4 regions of the Paenibacillus sp. J31R34 genome follow, and region 4 is predicted to be linked to each of the others. Evidence: riboswitches for the same ligand, from Rfam matches in the RefSeq annotation. Region 4 holds a riboswitch; each other region holds the start of a gene.
What was found. Region 4 has a riboswitch for cobalamin ahead of AC50YG_RS16745 (energy-coupling factor ABC transporter permease). Riboswitches for the same ligand answer to the same signal wherever they lie in the genome.

Region 1: linked by a shared signal. The riboswitch ahead of cobJ (precorrin-3B C(17)-methyltransferase) and the one ahead of AC50YG_RS16745 (energy-coupling factor ABC transporter permease) in region 4 are both predicted to bind cobalamin.
Region 2: linked by a shared signal. The riboswitch ahead of AC50YG_RS28330 (ABC transporter substrate-binding protein) and the one ahead of AC50YG_RS16745 (energy-coupling factor ABC transporter permease) in region 4 are both predicted to bind cobalamin.
Region 3: linked by a shared signal. The riboswitch ahead of AC50YG_RS09870 (ABC transporter substrate-binding protein) and the one ahead of AC50YG_RS16745 (energy-coupling factor ABC transporter permease) in region 4 are both predicted to bind cobalamin.

Annotation. Positions count from the first base shown of each region.
Region 1 covers NZ_JBXENU010000001.1:1,336,899-1,341,924, reverse strand. The annotation lists gene AC50YG_RS05430 (leucine-rich repeat protein) at 1-1,801, shown strand, start outside; gene AC50YG_RS05425 (DUF6376 family protein) at 2,187-2,594, shown strand; gene AC50YG_RS05420 (hypothetical protein) at 2,619-2,888, shown strand; cobalamin riboswitch at 3,122-3,271, shown strand; gene cobJ (precorrin-3B C(17)-methyltransferase) at 3,437-5,026, shown strand, end outside.
Region 2 covers NZ_JBXENU010000014.1:55,214-60,239, forward strand. The annotation lists gene AC50YG_RS28315 (helix-turn-helix domain-containing protein) at 1-232, shown strand, start outside; gene AC50YG_RS28320 (ABC transporter substrate-binding protein) at 349-1,344, shown strand; gene AC50YG_RS28325 (hypothetical protein) at 1,423-2,454, opposite strand; cobalamin riboswitch at 2,729-2,998, shown strand; gene AC50YG_RS28330 (ABC transporter substrate-binding protein) at 3,282-4,856, shown strand; gene nikB (nickel ABC transporter permease) at 4,876-5,026, shown strand, end outside.
Region 3 covers NZ_JBXENU010000003.1:109,399-114,424, reverse strand. The annotation lists gene AC50YG_RS09885 (ABC transporter ATP-binding protein) at 1-32, opposite strand, end outside; gene AC50YG_RS09880 (ABC transporter permease) at 41-859, opposite strand; gene nikB (nickel ABC transporter permease) at 856-1,797, opposite strand; gene AC50YG_RS09870 (ABC transporter substrate-binding protein) at 1,799-3,427, opposite strand; cobalamin riboswitch at 3,596-3,793, opposite strand; gene AC50YG_RS09865 (NADH-dependent flavin oxidoreductase) at 3,923-5,026, shown strand, end outside.
Region 4 covers NZ_JBXENU010000005.1:399,011-404,036, forward strand. The annotation lists gene AC50YG_RS16735 (TrkH family potassium uptake protein) at 1-884, opposite strand, end outside; gene AC50YG_RS16740 (DUF445 domain-containing protein) at 1,278-2,513, shown strand; cobalamin riboswitch at 2,602-2,806, shown strand; gene AC50YG_RS16745 (energy-coupling factor ABC transporter permease) at 3,069-3,842, shown strand; gene AC50YG_RS16750 (energy-coupling factor ABC transporter substrate-binding protein) at 3,842-4,126, shown strand; gene cbiQ (cobalt ECF transporter T component CbiQ) at 4,123-4,944, shown strand; gene AC50YG_RS16760 (energy-coupling factor ABC transporter ATP-binding protein) at 4,931-5,026, shown strand, end outside.

The DNA of each region.
Region 1 (5,026 bases), on a different contig from region 4:
GCGCGGCGAGGCAGTGACAAAGCTTACTTTCGAATTCGAAGTTCCTGCTGGGTTCGCGGATGTTGACGGAATTGAAGTTGCTGCATCATTAGAGCTCCCGAACGGTGCAAGCATCGTTCGCACCTCCAGCGGACGCCCGGCTTCGCTAACTTACGTAGCACCGGACGCGAACGGAATACGTATCGTGGCGATACCGCCCGAAGTTGCCCTGACGGTTGCACCGAACGGATCGGAACGTAAAGCGATCAGTGTGATTGCAAGCGTGTACGGCGGAGCTGCGGGAAATGCGCTGACGCAGCTCCGTTGGCTGCCTGGAAGTCTTAGTGGGGTTGATTTTGCCGGTGGAACGAAAGGAACCGATATTTTGGCCACACCTCAATTCACCATTACTGCCAACGGCGACTATACCGTTTATGCCCTAGACGAAGCAGGCAATGAAGCAGTGAAAACCATCACTGTTACTGGGATCTCAACCACGTCTTCGTCGGATAACGGCAATCGACCTGTCACATCGGGGACGACTGTGAAGTTAGATTCGAATGGCGGGATTACAATTCTTGTCGATCCATCCGACATCAAACAAGTCAAGCGTTCGGACGGCACGGTGATCGAGCAAGTCATCCTCCCTGAACGGACGAGGGAGCAAGTGCTGGAACTCCTGAAAGATGCGATGGAACCGTTTGTCAGCATTATAATCGGCAATCGGGAGCAAGCGGTACAGGCACAGTTTCAAGCTGACTGGATCGCGGATATGGTGAAAGCTAATTCTAATACAATTATCGAGGTGAGGTTGAACGATTCTAGCTACCAATTGCGGTTAAGTGCGATCGACCTGATCGGCTTGGCGGAGCGTCTCGACGCGGAAATATCGAATTTGACCGTGAACATCATACAGGTGCTGGCCGGCGAGCATATTCGACAAGAGATCAATCGGATCGGCGTTTCCCAAGGTTTTACTGTTTTCGCCGACGTCATTGACTACAAGGTGTTGGTCGAAGCAAACGGGCAAATGTTGGAGGTGCACGACTATGGCGGATCATACTCGATCCGGACCATTAAGTTGGACCAAGAGAACACAAACGGTAACCTGGTTGCCGTTCAGTATATCCCGGAAAACGGAACCGTCGTTTTTGTTCCGGCAAAGATGGAAACCGGTCCAGACGGCACTAACGAAGCGATTCTGAACGTGCCGCATAACAGCTTGTACACAGTCGTAAATGTGCAAGCCCGAACGTTCGCCGATTTAACCGGACACTGGGCGAAAGCGGATGTGGAGCATCTGGCGTCCAAGCTGCTGGTGAACGGCGTGGCGGCCGACCGTTTTGACTCAGAAGGAACCATTACACGAGCGGAATTCTCAGCCTTGCTCGTTCGTGCGCTAGGGCTATCCGTGAAGGAGAGCGAGGGCGGTGATCGTTTTGCGGATGTCCCTGCATCCGCATGGTATGCATCTGCAGTAAATGCGGCAGTGGCTAGCGGGCTGGTTAGCGGCATCGGTGCCGGCCGTTTTGCGCCTAACGATCCAATTACCCGCGAGCAAATGGCCGTTGTGATTGCTGGTGCCTTAACCTTCACCAGCCATGGAACCAGTAGCGATGGGCAAAAGGGAGGCCATCTGGATGCTTTCACGGATCGAGACTCCATTTCTTCATGGGCGCAAGCTGCGGTAGTCCGAGCATCGGAAGACGGCATTATGAAAGGAATGGAAGACGGACGCTTTGCCCCGAGGGAGAATGTAACGAGGGCGCAGGCAGCGGTTATACTGAAAAGGTTCCTGCAATATGTACATTTTATCGATTAAATCAAGCAAAGAGATCAATTCAAAATGAATCGAAATACTCATTCATAGAATCATCTGTATAACGATAGTGAAGGAGCTTGCCTCGTGGCAGCTCCTTTTTGTCGTACAAGTAACTGGCAGATAAGTGTGAAATATCGGTTGACAAGAAAATGGTCTAAATGAAATCCACGAAATCATGGGGCTGTTTTTGTCTCATTTGATCTTATAGCCCACATAAATGATGGACAAGCTTATTCATAAGACGAAATGCAACCGTTTGGACGCTTATGCCGTATAAATAGTGCTCTGTGCCATACAGGCGGAAAGGAAGAGATTAAACATGACCATTCGTTCAGGAAAAAGCATACTTTTAATCATTGGAATGTTATTATTAGGAGGATGCTCGTTGTTCGAGGATGCCAAGCAGGCGGTCAATTCCGTATCGAGCTCGGCCGACTATGTGACGGGGGCGGCTTCGTACATGCAGACGCTGACAAGCTTCAGCGAGCAGGCGACGCAGCTTGCGGAGCAAGCCGTAAACGATGCGAGTGCACGCGCCGATTATAAGGAGCAGCTGGTAGCTGTGCAGGACTCGATCAAGCAGTTTGGCGAGCTGCAAGCGCCGGATTTTGCCAAGGATGTCCATCAGACCGTGGTCGATTATAATTTGAAGCTGCAGGAAAGCATTGATGCGGTGCTGAAGCAGATCGAAGACGGCAAAGCATTGGTTGACGCAACGGAAATTCCAAATACGATTAACAAAATCAACGAGCTGTTAAATCAAGTAAATCAACTTCAGCAGCTGGTGTCGTAACGGTAAAGAGAGGAAGAATGAAAGATGAAAGTAAATATTTTGCATGCTAGCATGACGAACTCTAAGGAATCTGGTTTCGTGGGCAAGGTTCATTTTGAAGTAGAGGGCCAGACGAACCAATACGAAATTGCCCTTCACAGCCGCAAGGCGACTGAGTGGGGCTACGGTTTATTTTTTCTGAATGAATCGGGCAAGGAAGAAGATCTTTTAGCGGTCGAGGATGAGCTGGAAGAGGATGATGAGCTGTTTGATTCCCTCGTGAAAGCGGCTTGGGAAACACTGGAGAAGAAATAAACCTTTACGCGTATATGGCTGAAGCCGTCCTCTGACGGCAAAGCTGCCGTTTCGAGGGTGCAATATAAGCCCATTTATAAGTGCAAAACTTATAAATTCTTATATTTTGAAAAATAGAGCTGGCGCAAGCCTGGACATGCAGTCCATGCTTGCGCTGGCTCTATTTACGTCTAGGCTGATGGCATAAACGCACTTGTCGATCATACAATCTAATGTTATCATTAAGATTACAATTTAATAGGAAGGGAATAAGTGTCAGCAGGCGCTCAAGGCGCCCAAGTTGACTTAATAGGGAAGTCGGTGAGAGACCGGCGCGGACCCGCCACTGTATGAAGCGACTGACGCTTCAAAGCCAGGAGACCTGCTTATTTCAACGACACTGTAAACCTACGTGGATATTAGGAAGGTGTTAGAGATTGGATGGCCCTTCGCTGTCTGCGTTTAACAAGGACATTGGTCTTTTCAAGCATTTCTAACACATAGCGTTAGAGGTGCTTTTTTTGTTGGATAGAAATTGTAAATTGCTACATAGAAGGAGTTGGGCATCAATGAGTGAAGCAGGCGTCGGCAAGCTGTTAATTATCGGATTCGGCCCAGGGAGCTTCGAGCATATTACGAAACGCGCCCGTGAAGCGATTCAGGAGAGCGATATAGTCATCGGCTATAACACGTATGTGGACTTGATTCGGGAGCTAATCAGCGATCAGGCGATTGTGCGGACAGGGATGACGGAGGAGGTCAGCCGGGCGCAGGAAGCGGTGCGCCAGGCGGAGAACGGCAAGAAGGTTGCCGTTATATCAAGCGGCGATGCGGGCGTGTACGGTATGGCAGGACTCGTGTATGAGGTGCTGATTGAGAAGGGCTGGAAGCGTAATGGCGGGGTAGAGGTTGAAGTCATTCCCGGCATTTCCGCCATTAACTCGACAGCGTCCCTGCTCGGCGCACCGATTATGCACGATGCTTGCACGATCAGCCTAAGCGATCATTTGACCCCTTGGGAGCTGATAGCGCGCAGAGTAGAAGCGGCAGGACAAGCGGATTTCGTCATTGCGCTTTATAACCCGCGCAGCGGCAGAAGAACACGGCAAATCGTGGAGACGCAGCGTATTTTGCTCAAATACCGTTCGCCAGATACGCCGGTTGGCATTGTGAAAAGCGCGTATCGCGACCGTGAGGATATTGTCGTGACGACGCTTGCCCGTATGCTTGATCATGATATCGGCATGCTGACAACGGTCGTTATTGGCAACTCCACAACCGTTAATTATGATGGGCTGATGATTACGCCGCGTGGCTATCAGCGCAAATATACGCTGGGTGAAGGCGCGCAGCCTTTGAAGCCTCACCAGCGTCTGCAAGAGAAGAATGAGCCGTGGGCACTTCATACGGCAGGAATGCCGGAGCTCTCAGGTGATGGAGACTATCCTGAGGATGAATATGATAGGGCGGACTCTTTGGTGGAGCGGGAAGAGCCGCAAATGGCGGTGCCAGACCAGCCGAGAAATGAAAATGGGCAAGGCGGCGGCGTAGCCGTAGCCATAGCACCTCCAGTCGCACCCGTGAAGCCTGCTCCAGCTCCGGTTGATAAAGCTGCTTCATCGAAGGTGGAGTCAGCCGCGATGCCAGCTGTCTCGCCACTTCATTTGGCGATGGAAGCAGTACTGCTTAATGATCGCAGCAAGGGTATAGAGCCTAGTGCGGCATATGTGGAAGCTGCGAGCCGATTGCCTGTATTTACGCAGCAATCGGTTTTGGAGTTCGCCGTAAGCCCGGGTGTAGCGACGAAGAACTTTACTCCCCAGCAGTTGGTGGCACTGGCGCAGGCGGTTGGCGAGAAGGGCTCGATTGAATATACACCGCATCATCATCTGCTTGTGCGGATTCCGACGTCTGATCCAGAAAGCGTTACGGCAAAGCTGCGTGCGGATGGCCTCAGTCTGGCGCCGATCGGTGATGTTTTGCAACTGAAGGCTTGCGATTTTTGCAATCTGGAGAAGGCGGAATCGGTTCCATATGCCGATGAACTGCAAGAGAAGATCGGCGGCATGGCCATGCCGAAGGAGCTGCGTGTCGGGTTCAATGGCTGCGGCATGGCTTGTTATGGCGCAGTTAACGAGGATATCGGCATCGTGTATCGC
Region 2 (5,026 bases), on a different contig from region 4:
CAGGGCGGATCACCTTATCGTCGTCGTGCAGCCTGATGAGGAGACTCGCCAAGTATGGGCCGACATTCAAGAGTCTTCTGTATGGTCATCCTTCCCCGCCGTGCGCAGCGGCAATATTTATCTAGTTGATGTACACCAGTGGCTGGCTTATGATCCGTTGTCCATTATGGCGCAAATGGAAGAAGCGGCTGTGTTGCTAGGCGTAGGAATTGAGGGAGAAGAATATGAATAAGATACATAACAATCCATCAGCAATCATGATAGTGTATGGATATTATTAAGAAGGAAGCCCTATAATCGATTATGATAATCATTATTAATTATAAGACTGAAGGGGAATAAGAAGAAATGAAACAGTTAAGCAGCAGTAGAGGCTTGTACATGGCAGGAATGCTGGTCATTTTATTCGTTATTGCGGCATGTGGTTCAATGGCAGACAAGCCGTTGGAGGACGGAGGAAGCAACATGGCTCTGAACGCAGAACAAGCCGATGTGACTGCGGGGACAAGAATATTCACCGACGATATGGGGAGGGCTGTGGAAATTCCAGTCTTGCCGCAAAAGGTTGCTGTATGCGAGTTTTCTTCGGTGGCCATAACGGTTGGCATTCAGCCGATTGCGGTTTGCGATAATGATTTTCTTAACTCGTTCATAAAACCATCACTGGCAGGCGTTGATTCTATCGGTGATCCGCCAAATGTTGAGAAAATAGTAGAGCTTTCACCGGATTTAATGATTTTTAGTTCTGTCTATCCGGAAATTTATCCTGATATTATGGATAAATTAGAAAAAGTATCTCCGATTGTGTACATTAAGTTCAGCGATCCAATTTATGATGTTTTTCCTAAAGTAGCGGATGTATTGGGAAAGAAGTCATTAGCGAGTGGTTGGATTAAAGATTACGAGGAAGAGAGGGATGTTTCGCGAGCGAAGGTGAAGCAAGCCATTGGAGATGAATCGGTTTCTATTCTTCTTATCGAGGAAGGCGGACTGCGAATTTATTTGAGTACTAACTTTGGTGGGTATGTCGTGAGGACAGCCTTACAAGCCAAAGCAGTAGATAAGGTTCAGGCAGAAATGAATATGGATCGTTGGAAAAATGCGGTTGTCGTCTCGCAGGAGCTGCTTCCAGAGTATGTAGGGGATCATCTACTGCTCATTGTAGAGGATGAGGAAGACTACAATGAGCTTCAGAAATCAGGCTTATGGCAAGGATTGCCGGCAGTCAAGAATGGAAAGGTACATCTACTCGACCAAGACAAATATTATCTGGCAGACAGTATTACAATTAGAGAAACGATGAAAGAAGTGGCTGACTTGCTAGCTTCTGGTGGAAAAAAGTAAACTCGTCCATGCTCACCATTCACTTTGCCTAAAGCGTCAAGAGAAGCCATGCAGTCACCATAAACGGTATGGCTTCTATTAACCATCCTTCAACTGGTCCACAACCTCCTGCAGCAAACCCATTTCCGTCTCCTTTAATTTATGCAATTGCTCCATTTGCTTGTACAAAGCGTCCGAGCTTCGAGTAAGCCAATATTTTAAAATGGAATTTCTTACAGCATGCACAGCCGCCTCCAGCTTTCTCCATCTGTTCAAAATTTGATTATCATCAATCAAATGCTTGTTATTAATCATGTAGTCTAATCGCATAGTCATACATTTCTTATGGTCGTAAAGCAGGTGAAACGATCTAATATCAAATACAACCTCCTCTTGAGCCAAATATTTTAAATAATCGGAGGCCTTGTCGTATACATTAATGCCGAAGGTTAGCCCGGGTGTGCCTGTAGCTTCGTTGTAATATTCATCCGTATGTGCCCTAGATAAGAGATAGGCTTTCATCGTATTTTTCACGTATTTTAGAGAAAAAGCATAGTCGTTATTTTCGAGAGGCTTCAATAAATAAAGATGCTGTTTAAAATCATGGGCTTCGATTTCCAATAAATGAAACGCTCTGCTAAAAGCCTCGTAATCACAGGTGATATTCGTTGAGTATTTTCCATTGGCATTATTGTCACAAAAATATAGCTTTTTATTGGCATCATCATACCCATTTATCATGACTTCATGTGGGGATTTCGCAGAAATTTCATATTCTTTTATATAAAAACGGTCGATCATAACGATCACATAGTAGCCGCCGTCAATCGATGCTTTAATAAAATCAAGCAGGTCATTATTCAAAATAGTCGAGCTTCGCCTGTCTATCGCTATCCGCTGAAAATCAATAAAAGGGCAGTCATAAAACTCAACCATTTTATCTCTATAATAACCATTGTAGAAAAAGGTATATAATTGGTTTGGATCGGGAATATCGAATAAATTAATATAATTATTCATAAACCACATTTTTTTCGAATCTACGCGAGATATAATCGAATAAAAATCACTGTAAAACCAATAGGAATCAATAATTTGTTTTACTTCGACTGGAAGGATTTTCACCGGCAATGTGATCATTCCTTTTCTATTTGATAGAGTATCTATTGGACTAACTTAATAAATAAGCTCATCATGCGTGAAGTATTTTCAATATATCATTACTGGAAAAAATATGAAAGTTTTATATTGAAAAACCTTTCATTTAGCTTGTTTAAGACACTGGGGCGTGTGCATTATGATGGAACTAAAGCTTATCTAAATCAAAATGTTGACAGATCAGCACTTCCTCCCTAAGATTAAGAGTGGATTACGGACAAGATAGGCTGATTAGCCTGCAAAACTTCATAATTGTATGAAAATAGGTGCGGCACGAAGGCAAGGACATATAGGCCTTAGTTCGCTTAAAAGGGAAGTTCGGTTAAAGGCCGACACGGACCCGCCACTGTATAGGGCAGCAGCTAATCAACTCATTAAGCTGCGCTCCCCTCACAAATGAACCACTGGCTGATGAGCTTCTTTTCGTCGCAGGACGAATTGCAGATGCTCGCCCTAGCCGGGAAGGGAAGAGAGGGAGGCCCCAAGTCAGGAGACCTGCCTGTTTTAACATCACTGTTTGACCTACGGTGCTTAGGGAGGTGGTTGGTTATGCCCATTTATTGCAAAATGTCTAACGATTATTTGCTGCTCCATGACGAGCAGACGCAGATAAGGTTTAGTTATTTATCATAAAAGCATTTCTGACTGCTTTCTTAAGGGTCGGGGATGCTTTTTTTAAAATATAGGAAAGGATATGATTTTTCTATCCTTTCTCTATATTTCTACGCGAAACGGTAGCTTTGCCGCCACAGGACGGCTTTCGGCCGTTTACGCTTACTAGAAGGGGAGACAAAAGAAAAATGAACAACACGAAGAAGCCATTTAGCTTGTCACTTGGAATGATGATCGTTTGCCTGATGCTGGTGCTTGCAGGATGCAGCACGAATGCTGACTCAAACGCAGGGAAGGGCACCAATGCTGCCGGGGAAAACAATGCTTCTGCCGCAAATAAAACACTGACAATGGCGTACACCTGGAACCCAGCAGGCGTTGATCCGCATGGCGATGACAGCTGGGACGTTATGCGCTCTGGCGCAGGGGAAACGCTTATTAAATTGAATGAGCAGCTGCAGCCGGCCGCTTGGCTTGCGAAGGAGTGGAAGCAGGAGGATGCTAACACGTGGACGCTCAAGCTGGAGAACAACGTAACGTTTCACGACGGCAAAAAGATGGATGCAGAAAGCGTGAAGGCTTCGCTGCTTCGTTCCATTGAAAATAGCCATCTGGCGAAGGATTTGCTGCTGGTGAAAGATATGGAAGTGGTTGCACCGGATGAGCTGAAAATTATAACAACACAGCCGAACTCGGCTATCATTTCCAGCTTGGCTGATCCAAGCACGATTATTCTTGATGTCGACAGCATGAAGGAAGCGGGCAGCTACCCGGCCATGACGGGAGCTTTCAAAATCAAGCAGTTTACGAAAGACGTATCGCTTGTTGTTGAGCGTTATGATGGTTATTGGGGACAACCGGCGAAGCTTAAGGAAGTGACAATGAAGTTTGTAACCGATGGCAATACCCGCCTGATGGCGCTGCAAGCTGGCGAAGTAGATGTTGCAACGGACATTCCGATTGACAGCATTGAGCTGGTAGAGAAGGACAGCAAGCTGGAAGTGCTATCTGCACCATCGGTTCGTACACATATGGTATTATTTAATATGAATTCTGCTTTGTTTAAAGAAAAAGCAAACCGCGAGGTTGTAGATCAAGCCATTCCGCGCGAGGCAATTATTGAATCGGTAATGCGTGGCTATGGCACGAAAGCGAAAAGCCCGTTCCCGGAAATTTTGCCATTTGGCAAAGTAGCGGAGCAAGCAGCAGGAGAAACGACGGAGCAATTGCTGACCGCTGGCGGCTGGCAGAAAAATGCGGCTGGCATGTGGGAGAAGGAAGGCAAGCCATTCGAGGCGACGCTCCTTACGTTCCCGCACCGCCCAGAGCTGTCCGTAATGGCAGAGGTTATTCAGAACCAACTGCTTAATGAAGGCATTACCGTGAAAATACGCAAGGTTGAAAATATTGATGCTGAGCTGGCGAAGTCCGATTGGGATCTTGCTATGTACAGCATGCTGACGGCACACACGGGCGATCCGCAATATTTCTTGAACATTTTCTATCAATCAGCTAGCGAATCGAATGTCAGCCATTATGTATCGAAGCCGCTTGAGACGGTTATTAACAAGCTGAACGAAACGTCTGCTACAGAAGCACGCAATGCGCTTGCGATAGAAGCTCAGGACATTATTAATGAAGATTTGCCGCAGTCGTTTATCGTACACCCCGACAATGTATTTGGCGTGAAAAAAGGGGTAACGGGCTTTATTCCGCATCCGATAGAATATTATTATGTGACAGCTGAAGTCGATATCACCTAAGTAAAGGGTGTACCTAAGTATGCTTCGTTTTTGGCTCGAACGCGCCATGCAAATGCTGCTTGTCATTTTTTGCGTAGCGACGCTTACCTTCATTTTAATGAGGGTGTCTCCGGGCGATCCGGCGAGAATTTTGCTGACCACGCACAATATCCCGGCTTCACAGGAGGCGA
Region 3 (5,026 bases), on a different contig from region 4:
TGCTTGATTACCATAAGCGTATCGGTCAACATCATTCCTCCTACAGCAGTGAATGCTCTTTCTCCGTCCGTGTATCCAGCTTATCGCGAAGACCATCACCCAGCCAATTGATGCATAGGGATACAGCGGCTATACAGAGTCCGGGTGCGAACATTAGATGTGGATAGCTGCGAAAATATGGCCGGGCATCGTTCACCATCACTCCCCAATCTGCCGCTGGCGGCTGCAAGCCTAGACCGAGAAAGCTAAGCGAGGCGATAGATAGAATCACTCGCCCAATCCGAATCGTGAACAATACAATAAGCGGCCCCAATAAATTCGGAAGCATATGCTTGCTGATTATGTACGCATGGCCCGCCCCTAAAGCACGGATGCCTTCCACGTAGCTTTCTTCGCGTATTTTCATAACCTCGCCGCGCACGACCCGGGAAAAATCTGCCCATGAGGTGAAGAGAAGCGCGATAAACAGGCTTTTCACACCGGGACCGAGCGTACCTGCAATGGCCAGCATAAGCGCAAGACCCGGCAGTCCTTGAAAAATGCTAACCACAATTTGTATGGCTTCATCGATCCAACCGCCAGCATAACCGCTTATGGTTCCGAGCAGCAGGCCGACTAGCATTGTAGCGAGCGTAACAGCTACCGCCAGCAAGATCGACACCCTTCCGCCATATAAAATGCGGCTCAGCACATCCCGACCCAGCGTGTCTGTTCCTAGCCAATGTGCAGCGGATAACGGTGTAAGCCTTTCCGCCATATTAATCTGATTCGGGTCATAGGGAGCAAGCAGCGGTGCCAGCAAGCTGGCAATCAGAAAAAAGGCAAGCACGCCTGCAGCCAACCTATAGGATATCTTCATCGAAGCTTCCCTCCCAGCCTGATTTGCGGATGAGCAAGCCCATAGCATAAATCCGTTGCCAAATTGAACAGGACGTAAATGAGACCGGTAAATACGACATAGCCCTGAATGACCGGATAATCTCTGCGAAAAATACCGTCCATCGCAAAGCGTCCGATGCCTGGCACCGCGAAAATAACTTCCACGATGACGGAGCCGCCAACAATCGCTCCAAAATAGCTGCCGATGACCGTGAGCAGCGGAATACAAGCATTGCGCAGCGCATGCCGAAGCACAATGAAGCTCTCACGCAGCCCCTTAGCCCGGGCCGTCAGCATATAATCTTTATTCAGCTCCTCCAGCAGCGCCGCACGCGTTAGCCGCATCAATATGGCGCCTGTACCGGAAGCAAGCACCGCGGCTGGCATAAGCAGATGCTTCCATGTCCCATAGCCGCTGGTTGGGAGCAACTGCAGCTTCTCCGACCATAAGGCCATGAGCATGATCGCCAGCCAAAATCCGGGAATGGAAACCAAAATCAGCGCAAGCGCCCTGCCGATATGATCAAACAGCCGATTGCGCCGAATCGCCATGAGCATGCCGCATGGCACGCCAAGCAGAATGGCGAACAATACAGCTAACAAAGATAGGCTTAAGGTTGCAGGAAGGCGGCGCAGCAGCTCGCCGCTAACCGATTCCTTCGTCATATATGACGTTCCCAAATCACCTTGTACCGCCTTTGATAACCAATGTCCATATTGAACGAGCAGCGGATCATTCAGCCCCATCTCTTCCCGTTTCAAAGCAATTTGCTCTTCGGTCGGCTGGCTGAAGCCGTTCATGCTGAGCAGCTCGACAGCCGGATCACCCGGAGAGGCGACGCTTAATGCAAAGGCTATAAACGTAATGCCGATCAGGACGGGAACAGCCGCCGCCAACCTCCGAATGAAATAGGCCATCTTATTGTACCCGCTCCAGCTGCGGCAGCGTTGTACCATACACAAGTGCCCCGTATCCGGTAATTTCTTTGCTGAACGCAATTAAGCTCGCATCATTAAACAGCGGAATCGTCGGCAAATCCTCGGCTGCAATATCCTGCAGCTCGTTATAAATCGCAGCGCGATCATCCATATTCAGCGTCGTCTTCACCTGATTCAACAGCTCATCCACACGGGCATTGCTGTAACCGAGCGTATAGCTTTTATTGCTTGAGCCTTCGCTAGCCATATAATTGTTTAAAATCGAATAAGGATCGCCGTTCGGCAGCCCCTGAATGGCCAAAGCCAAATCGAAGTTTCCTTGTGCCTGTGCTTCCTTGTAAGCTGCGCCATCCAATATTTGAATCGTAACGTCCAGCTGCAATTGTTGAAGCACAGCCTGAAGCAGCTCGGCCTGCGCTTTATACGGATAACGGTCAAGCCCATAGGTTGGCACAATTAGCGTAACCGCCTGCCTGCTATCGCCAAGCACCTCATGCGCCAGAGCAATTGCCTTTTCCGAATCATGAATGGCAGGAATGTCCTTGTAAAACGGCGAGGTCGAATTTAGAATGTTGGCTGTAGCGGTCGGATAACCCAAATACAGCTCCTTCACCAGCTGCTCGCGGTCAATGATCAGGCTCAGCGCCTGACGCATTTTCACATCATTGAAGGGCGCTTTGGCACCGTTCGGATGCAGATAGTGAGAAATCGTCGATTTTGCCGTCGAAACAGCAAAGCGGTCATCCTTCAGCAGCTCCTCGGCAAGGGCAGGAGGAATAGCTCCCAAATCCATGACGCCCAAAATCTCGCCAGATTTCAGGGCAGCCAGCCTTGTATCAGGATCCGGTATGACGCGGACGCGGATTTTTTGAGCTTTTGCTTTTTCGCCATAATAGCCGTCGTAAGCTTCTAGTAGAGAAAATTGATCCTTCTCATGCTGCACAAGCTTGAAAGGCCCTGTCCCTTGCGGCAGGCCGTTGAAATCGCCGTTGTCGTCAAAATTATTCGGGCTGTACATCGGACTTGAGAAGTTGATCATTGAATACAGCAGCGTCGGCTGCGGATTTTCGAAAACAAGCTTAATCGTGCTATCATCAACCTTCACGACTTCCTGAAGGCTTGGGTATGAATTGTTGATGTCGAGCGTATAGAACGGCGAGCTTTTCGGGCTCACCTGCTTGTAACGGGCAAAATTTGCAAGCGCCGCGTCCGCGTTGAATGGCGCACCATCGTGGAACGTCACGCCTTTGCGCAGCATGAAGGTCCATTCCTTGCCATCAGCGGACATTTCCCACGCTTCCGCCAGCTTTGGAGCAGGCTTTCCATCCTCAGAAGCAGCAATTAGCGGCTCCCATACGTATAGAATAGTGCTCGTGTAATAAGCATCTTGTGGTCCTGGTGCTAAATCCCGCGGCGCAGCCAGCACGATTTCTTCAGAAGCAGCATCCGCAGCGGCGGAAGGAGCAGCAGACTGCTGCGACAGCCCATTATTGCTGCTCGGTTCATTGGAGCCATTGGCACCACTGCAGCCCATCAGCGCCAGCAGCAAGCAGAGGCTGAATAAAACACCCATTCTTTTTTTATTTCTTGCCGTTTGTGTACGTTTCATCTTCTCTATTTCCTCTCCCTCTAGTAAAATCATCTTCCTGTAAAAATCCGCAAAAAAAAGACAGCTCTGCCTCCAGTCATAGGAAGGATAGAGCTGCCTGTTATTGTTATTTTCCATCATAGCAAATAAGCATGCGCGCTAACACTTCCCTATTCTCCGTAGGTTACAGCAGTGTTGTCAGAACAGGCAGGTCTCCTGGCTACCGGAAATAATGCTGCAAGCTGCCTTCCCATTCTCGCTAAGCGAGATCAGTGGCCTTGTAGCTTCAGCTAATCCGTAACAGTGGCGGGACCGCGTCGGTTTTGCACCGAACTTCCCTTTTAAGCTCCAGCCGCAGCTGTCGCACCTTATTCCCACAATTTTTCAGTTGTTTGCAAATCTGGTTGATTATATACCAGCCCTTTCATTTAAGCAACCTTTCCACTCCGCTTTCCTTTGTTTATTTTCTGATATAAAATAAAGTAGATAGCATTTCGTAACTGGAGGGAACGACTGATGAAACCACAATTTCAGCCTTTATTTGAACCATTCACTTTCACGAATGGCATGTCTGTACATAATCGTATTGTAATGGCGCCAATGACAACCTGCTCGTCCAATCCGGACGGTACAGTGCCTGATGAGGAGCTCGCCTACTACAGCCGTCGCAGTGCGGGGCCCGGCATCGTCGTTACAGCATGCGTCTACGTAAGCCGCAACGGCAAAGGCTTCCCGGGCGAATTTGGCGCGGATACCGACGAAATGATCCCAAGCCTCAAGCGTCTGGCTGATGCGATTAAAAGCCGCGGCGCGAAGGCGATTTTGCAAATTTTTCATGGCGGAAGATCCTGCTTTCCTGGCCTAGTGCCGAATGATGATTTGGTGAGCGCCAGCAGCATTGCCCAGCAAGAAGGCGGTATTGTACCACGCGAGCTAACCGAGGATGAAATCAAAGCGATTATCGCCGACTTTGGCGAAGCGACCCGCCGAGCAATTGAGGCTGGTTTTGACGGCGTAGAAATTCACGGTGCCAACGGCTATCTGCTGCAGCAATTCTACTCCCCTGCTTCCAATGTACGTACCGACGATTGGGGCGGCTCGCTCCATAAACGGATGGCTTTCCCGCTCTACGTCGTTGAAGCCGTTCAGAAAGCCGCAGCTATAGCGCCACAGCCATTTCTGGTGGGCTATCGCTTCTCGCCTGAGGAGCCTGAAGAGGAAGGCTTGACAATGGAGCATTCGTACCATCTGGTTAACGCTCTAATCGAGCAGAAGCTGGATTATTTGCATGTGTCGCTTAATGATTTCTGGTCGAAGCCGCGCAGAGGTGAACAGGATTCGCAAAGCCGCATGGCCTGGTTCGTCGAAAAATACAGCGAGCACATTCCATTCATCGGAGTTGGCGGCATCACAACTGCCGAAGAGGCTCTGCAAGCGAAAAACTCCGGCGTGCCGTTCATCGCCCTAGGCCGCGAGCTCATTATCGACCCGGATTGGACGGAGAAAATCAAGCAAGGTAACGAGCAGGATATTGTGACTACGCTGTCCAAGCAGGATCAGGAGCGTCTTGTCATCCCGAATGGCTTGTGGGGAGCCATTACGCATGCGCCAGGCTGGTTT
Region 4 (5,026 bases):
AGCAAAATAATGAGAAACTGCGTTGCATGGCGCAGCGACGGAATATCAAGCGTATTGGCGCCGCCCGAACGCGGTGATATACTTTGGAACAATGAGCTGTACAGCTTGCCGCTTATGCTAAGCGGCTCAAGTGTTTTGGTATTCGTAAACTCAAAAATAAAAATAACGGCAGCACCTGCAATAAACAAAATGCCTGTCGCATACAGCACAACCTTGGAGTGAAAGGATAGCTTGCGCGTTTTGGGGTAATCCCACATTTCCGCCAGAACGATAAAGCCGATACCGCCGAGAAAAATGAGCGCAATGACGATCACATTAATGATTGGATCGTTGACATGATTGACAAAGCTGCTGAACGGACCGTTCATCGGTCCCATAATATCAAATCCAGCGTTGGTGAACATCGACACGCTATGAAAAATGCCGAAGTACAGCGCCTTGCCGAAGGGCATTTCCGTTGACCAGCGCAGTGCGAGAACGAGAGCACCTACCCCTTCGATCGCAAAAGCATAAATGAGCACGCGCCGAATGAAGCGGACGATCCCTTCCAGCGAGGATTGATTCATTGATTCCTGCAGCAGCAGCCGCTCGCGCAGCGATATTCGTTTGCGCAGGGCAAGGGCGAACAGCGTAGACATCGTCATAAAGCCAAGCCCGCCAATTTGCATAAGCACGAGAATAACGAGCTCGCCAAAGGTCGAATAGTGGATGCCGGTATCGACGACGACAAGCCCCGTTACGCAAACAGCGGAGGTGGCTGTGAACAATGCGTCAATGAGCGGCGTTGCGTGATGATTTGCCGAAGCATGAGGCAGGGAAAGCAATAGAGTACCGGCCGCAATAATCGCGAGAAAGCCGAGCGTAAGAATTTGCGGCGGAGTCATTTTTAGAAAAATGGTTCTTAGTCTGAGCACACAGGTAATCTCCTTTATATGTAACGAAACAATGGTGTAGTTGAAAAAAACGAGCAGTTGTCGTCATTAACCGACAACGCCGTTTGTGCTTGAAATATAAAATCAATAAGGTTTACTCTTATTAATAATGTTTATATTTCTACGCGAAACGAGCTTGTGCTGCCGAAGGCAGGCACAGCCGTTTGCGCTTGAAATATAAGATCAATAAGTTTCACTGTTATTATAACGCTTATATTTCTACGCGAAACGAGCTTGTGCCGCCGAAGGCAGGCACAGCCGTTTACGCTTGCCACCTCATTATCTGGTATAATAGGCCAATATGCAACAGGAGGCGCTGGGGTGCCGCGATTAGGGAGGACAACGATGAAATCAAGATATATAGCAGGGATTTCGCTTGCCGTTATGGGGGCAGGCTTTATTACGACGAGATGGTGGCTGCCAGATAACGCATGGACGCATTTGCTGGAAAGCGGCTTTGAAGCAGGTCTGGTCGGCGGGATTGCCGACTGGTTTGCGGTGACAGCCCTGTTCCGCCATCCGATGGGCATTCCCATTCCGCATACGTCCTTGCTGCTCAAAAACCGGAGGAAAATCGAGGGCTCGCTCATCAGCGCCATGGAAAATGAGCTGCTGAATAAAGACAGCATTACCCGCAAGCTGTCGGGCTTTCAACTGTTCGCAGGTGCTGCATCGGCAGCGACCAAGCTGATTGGCAAGCGCAGGTTCAGAATGTCGGCAGTCGATTTTGCCCAGTCGGCTGTAGAGCGATTGCCTTTGGAGCGTATTAGCAGCGTGCTGCATGGCTTTTTGGCGGATTATGTGAAAAAGCAGGATTTTACGCCAATCGTTCGCAAGCTGGCGGATCGTTTCGTCCATGAGCGCTGGGATGAACGGGCGCTGGATTATGGCCTTGAGCATGTGGGCCACTGGATTCGCAAGCGTGAAACCGAGGAAATGCTCGGCAAGCTCGCCTTTAAGAAGCTGGAGGAGCTTAAGGTCGGCGGCTTCATGGGTTTTGCGCTGCAAGCTTTCGTCGGCTTTATGAACGAGGAGAAGCTCGGTGGTTTGATTCAGAACATGCTGCTCTCTACGATGCAGGAGCTTTCTTATCCTGGAAGCCCGCATCGGCAGAAGCTGCTGCTTGAGGTAAGAGCCCAGGCGGAGAAGCTTGCTGATAACGAAGAGCTAATGCTCAAGCTGAAGCAGCTTATTGAACAGGGTGTGAACAGCGTTGAAACGGAGCGTTTCATCCATTTGCGTCTGGAGGAGCTGCGGCAGCTTGTGCTGGACAAGCTGGAGGAGCAGCATCGCAGCGGTGGGCGCGCGATTGTGCAGGGATACCGTTTTGCAACGGATTATTTGAACGGCAAACAAGAGATGCTAGCCAATTGGGAAAACGGCATTCGCGGATATCTCGTTCGACTTATTGAGAACAATCACTATCGCATCGGTGCGCTTGTTCGAGATAATCTTGAGCGAATGGATGACAAGGCACTCGTCTCGATGCTGGAGGAAAAGGTCGGCAACGATTTGCAGTGGATTCGCGTCAACGGCGCATTATGCGGTTTTGTCGTAGGCGTCATTTTGTCCTTTTTCTAACAGGAAGCTCGGCTATTTACATTTATAGGGGACAGCCTGAATCTTTTGTGATAAGATCAAACTACAAAATGACCAATGAATAATAAAGAGGATTGACATGGAACGAGGTGCCTTTGCGCACGTCAAAGGGTAACAGGGAATCGGGTGCAAATCCCGAGCGGTCCCGCCACTGTAATCAGGGAGTTTTCCTTCACCAGCAGGAGTCACTTGGCCTATGCTTTAGGGCAGCCAGGGAAGACGAAGGAAAATGATGATCTGCTAGCCAGGAGACCTACCTCGTTCCAGCACCACAGTGCCTTCGCGGAAAGGATAGGTGTACGAACGAAAGCGATTGCTACCAGTCTATTTGCTGGCGCAACCGTCTATTTCTGCGTACACATGACCGTTTTCCCAGCGAAGGGGAGGCGGTCTTTTTATTTTTCAAAATATAGAGAAAGGATGGTTCCATCCTTTCTCTATATTTCTCGGAATGAAACGAGCCGCGCCGCCAGAGGACGGCTTTCGGCCGTTTCACCTTGCAGGCACTATAGAACAATCGGGAGGGTATTGAAACGAATGGTCAAGTTAAAAAGAAAGACAGCAGCAAGCACCGCTTTGCTGGTTATCGGCTTCACGCTTTTTTTACTGGTGAATGAGCCGCAAGCTGCCTATGCGATGCACATTATGGAAGGATTTTTGCCTGTAGGCTGGGCGATTTTTTGGTGGGTGGCCTTTATTCCTTTTTTCATCTTAGGTGTACGTGCTATTCGGAAAATTACCAAGGAAGCGCCAGAGCTTAAGCTGATGCTGGGCTTGGCAGCTGCCTTCACCTTCGTGCTGTCCGCGCTGAAAATTCCTTCCGTTACAGGAAGCAGCTCGCATCCGACGGGAACGGGGCTTGGAACGGTTATGTTCGGACCGCTGCCCATGAGCGTATTGGGTTCAATGGTACTGCTGTTTCAGGCGGTGCTGCTGGCGCATGGCGGGCTGACGACGCTTGGGGCGAATGCTTTTTCAATGGCGGTTGCCGGTCCCGCTGCGGGCTATGCGGTCTATCGGCTGCTGATGCGTTCAGGCAGCAAGCAAGGCCTGGCGATTTTTTCAGCTGCTGCTGTTGCTGATCTGGCTACTTATATCGTCACTTCCATTCAGCTCGCAGTTGCTTTTCCGGCTGTCGAAGGCGGCATTATCGCGTCGTTTATGAAGTTTGGCGGCATTTTTGCGATTACCCAAATTCCGCTCGCTGTTAGTGAAGGCTTGCTGACGGTATTGATCTGGAACTGGCTGCAATCTTTTAACACGGACGAGCTGTCTATTTTGAAGCGGAGAATGAAAGGGGAGCGCGTATAATGAGCCGCAGTGCCAAAAATATTTGGATTTTAGCCATTGTTGTTTTACTTGCCGTTGCGCCATTAATATTCATTAACGCCGAGTTCGGCGGCGCGGATGGGGCAGCGGAGGAAATGATCCAGACGATTGCACCCCATTATGAGCCTTGGGCGTCTCCGCTGACAGAGGTGCCGGGAGAAACAGAAAGCATGCTGTTCGCGCTGCAAGCTGCGATAGGCGCTGGCATTATCGGCTATGTGATTGGCCTATTTAAAGGGAAGTCGGAGAAAACAAAGCAGCAATGATGAAATGGATTGATACGATTTCTTATTCCAATCGCCTGCGGGATTTATCCGCCTTTTGGAAATGCGGGCTTGCAGCCCTGCTTCTGCTGCTTGCCTATCTCGCTCATCCGCTCGTGCAGCTAGCCATTTTTGGATGGCTTATGCTGTGGACGGTTGGCTACGCGAAAGTGCCTGCCAAGCTTTATATGGCGCTGCTTTTCTCCTCTTGCTTGCTGTTCGTTCTCAGCTTGCCAGCGCTGCTTATTGAATTCACTAGCAGCAGTAAAAGTGGCAGCGCAGCAGGAAGCCTGGCAGCTGAGAAAGCAGGCTGGGTGCTCGCTTCATGGGAGCCGATCAGCTTGTATGTGCCGGAAGCATCCTTAGGTCTGGCCGGACCTATTTTCACGCGTATTCTTGCTTGCTTGGCTTGCATGTTTTTCATCACCTTGACTACCCCGTTTCCCGAGCTGCTGCAGGTGCTGAAGCGGTTGAAAATGCCGCAAATTGTACTGGAGCTCATGATCATTATGTATCGCTTCATCTTTCTGCTGCTGGATACGGCGGGGGCTATGCTGATCGCGCAGCGCGCACGGGGCGGTCAACATGGTTTTAGAGGAAAGCTGCAGGGTACGGCAGCTATTGCCGTGCGGCTCTTCGTCAAGACGATGCATCGATACAAGGGGCTTTCGAATGGGCTAATGGCAAGAGGATTTACGAATGAGATCCGCCTTGCTCCTGCTGCAAAGCGGACGGTTCGCCTCCGATATTGGGCGGAAGCTGGGCTAGGCATAATCATTTTACTGGCAGCAGAGCTATGGCTTCGGTATGGAGGTGAATAAGCTGGCAGGCAACGATCAGACATCAACCATTATGGAAATGAACAGCGTAAGCTATGCATATCCCGGAACGGACAAGGCCGCT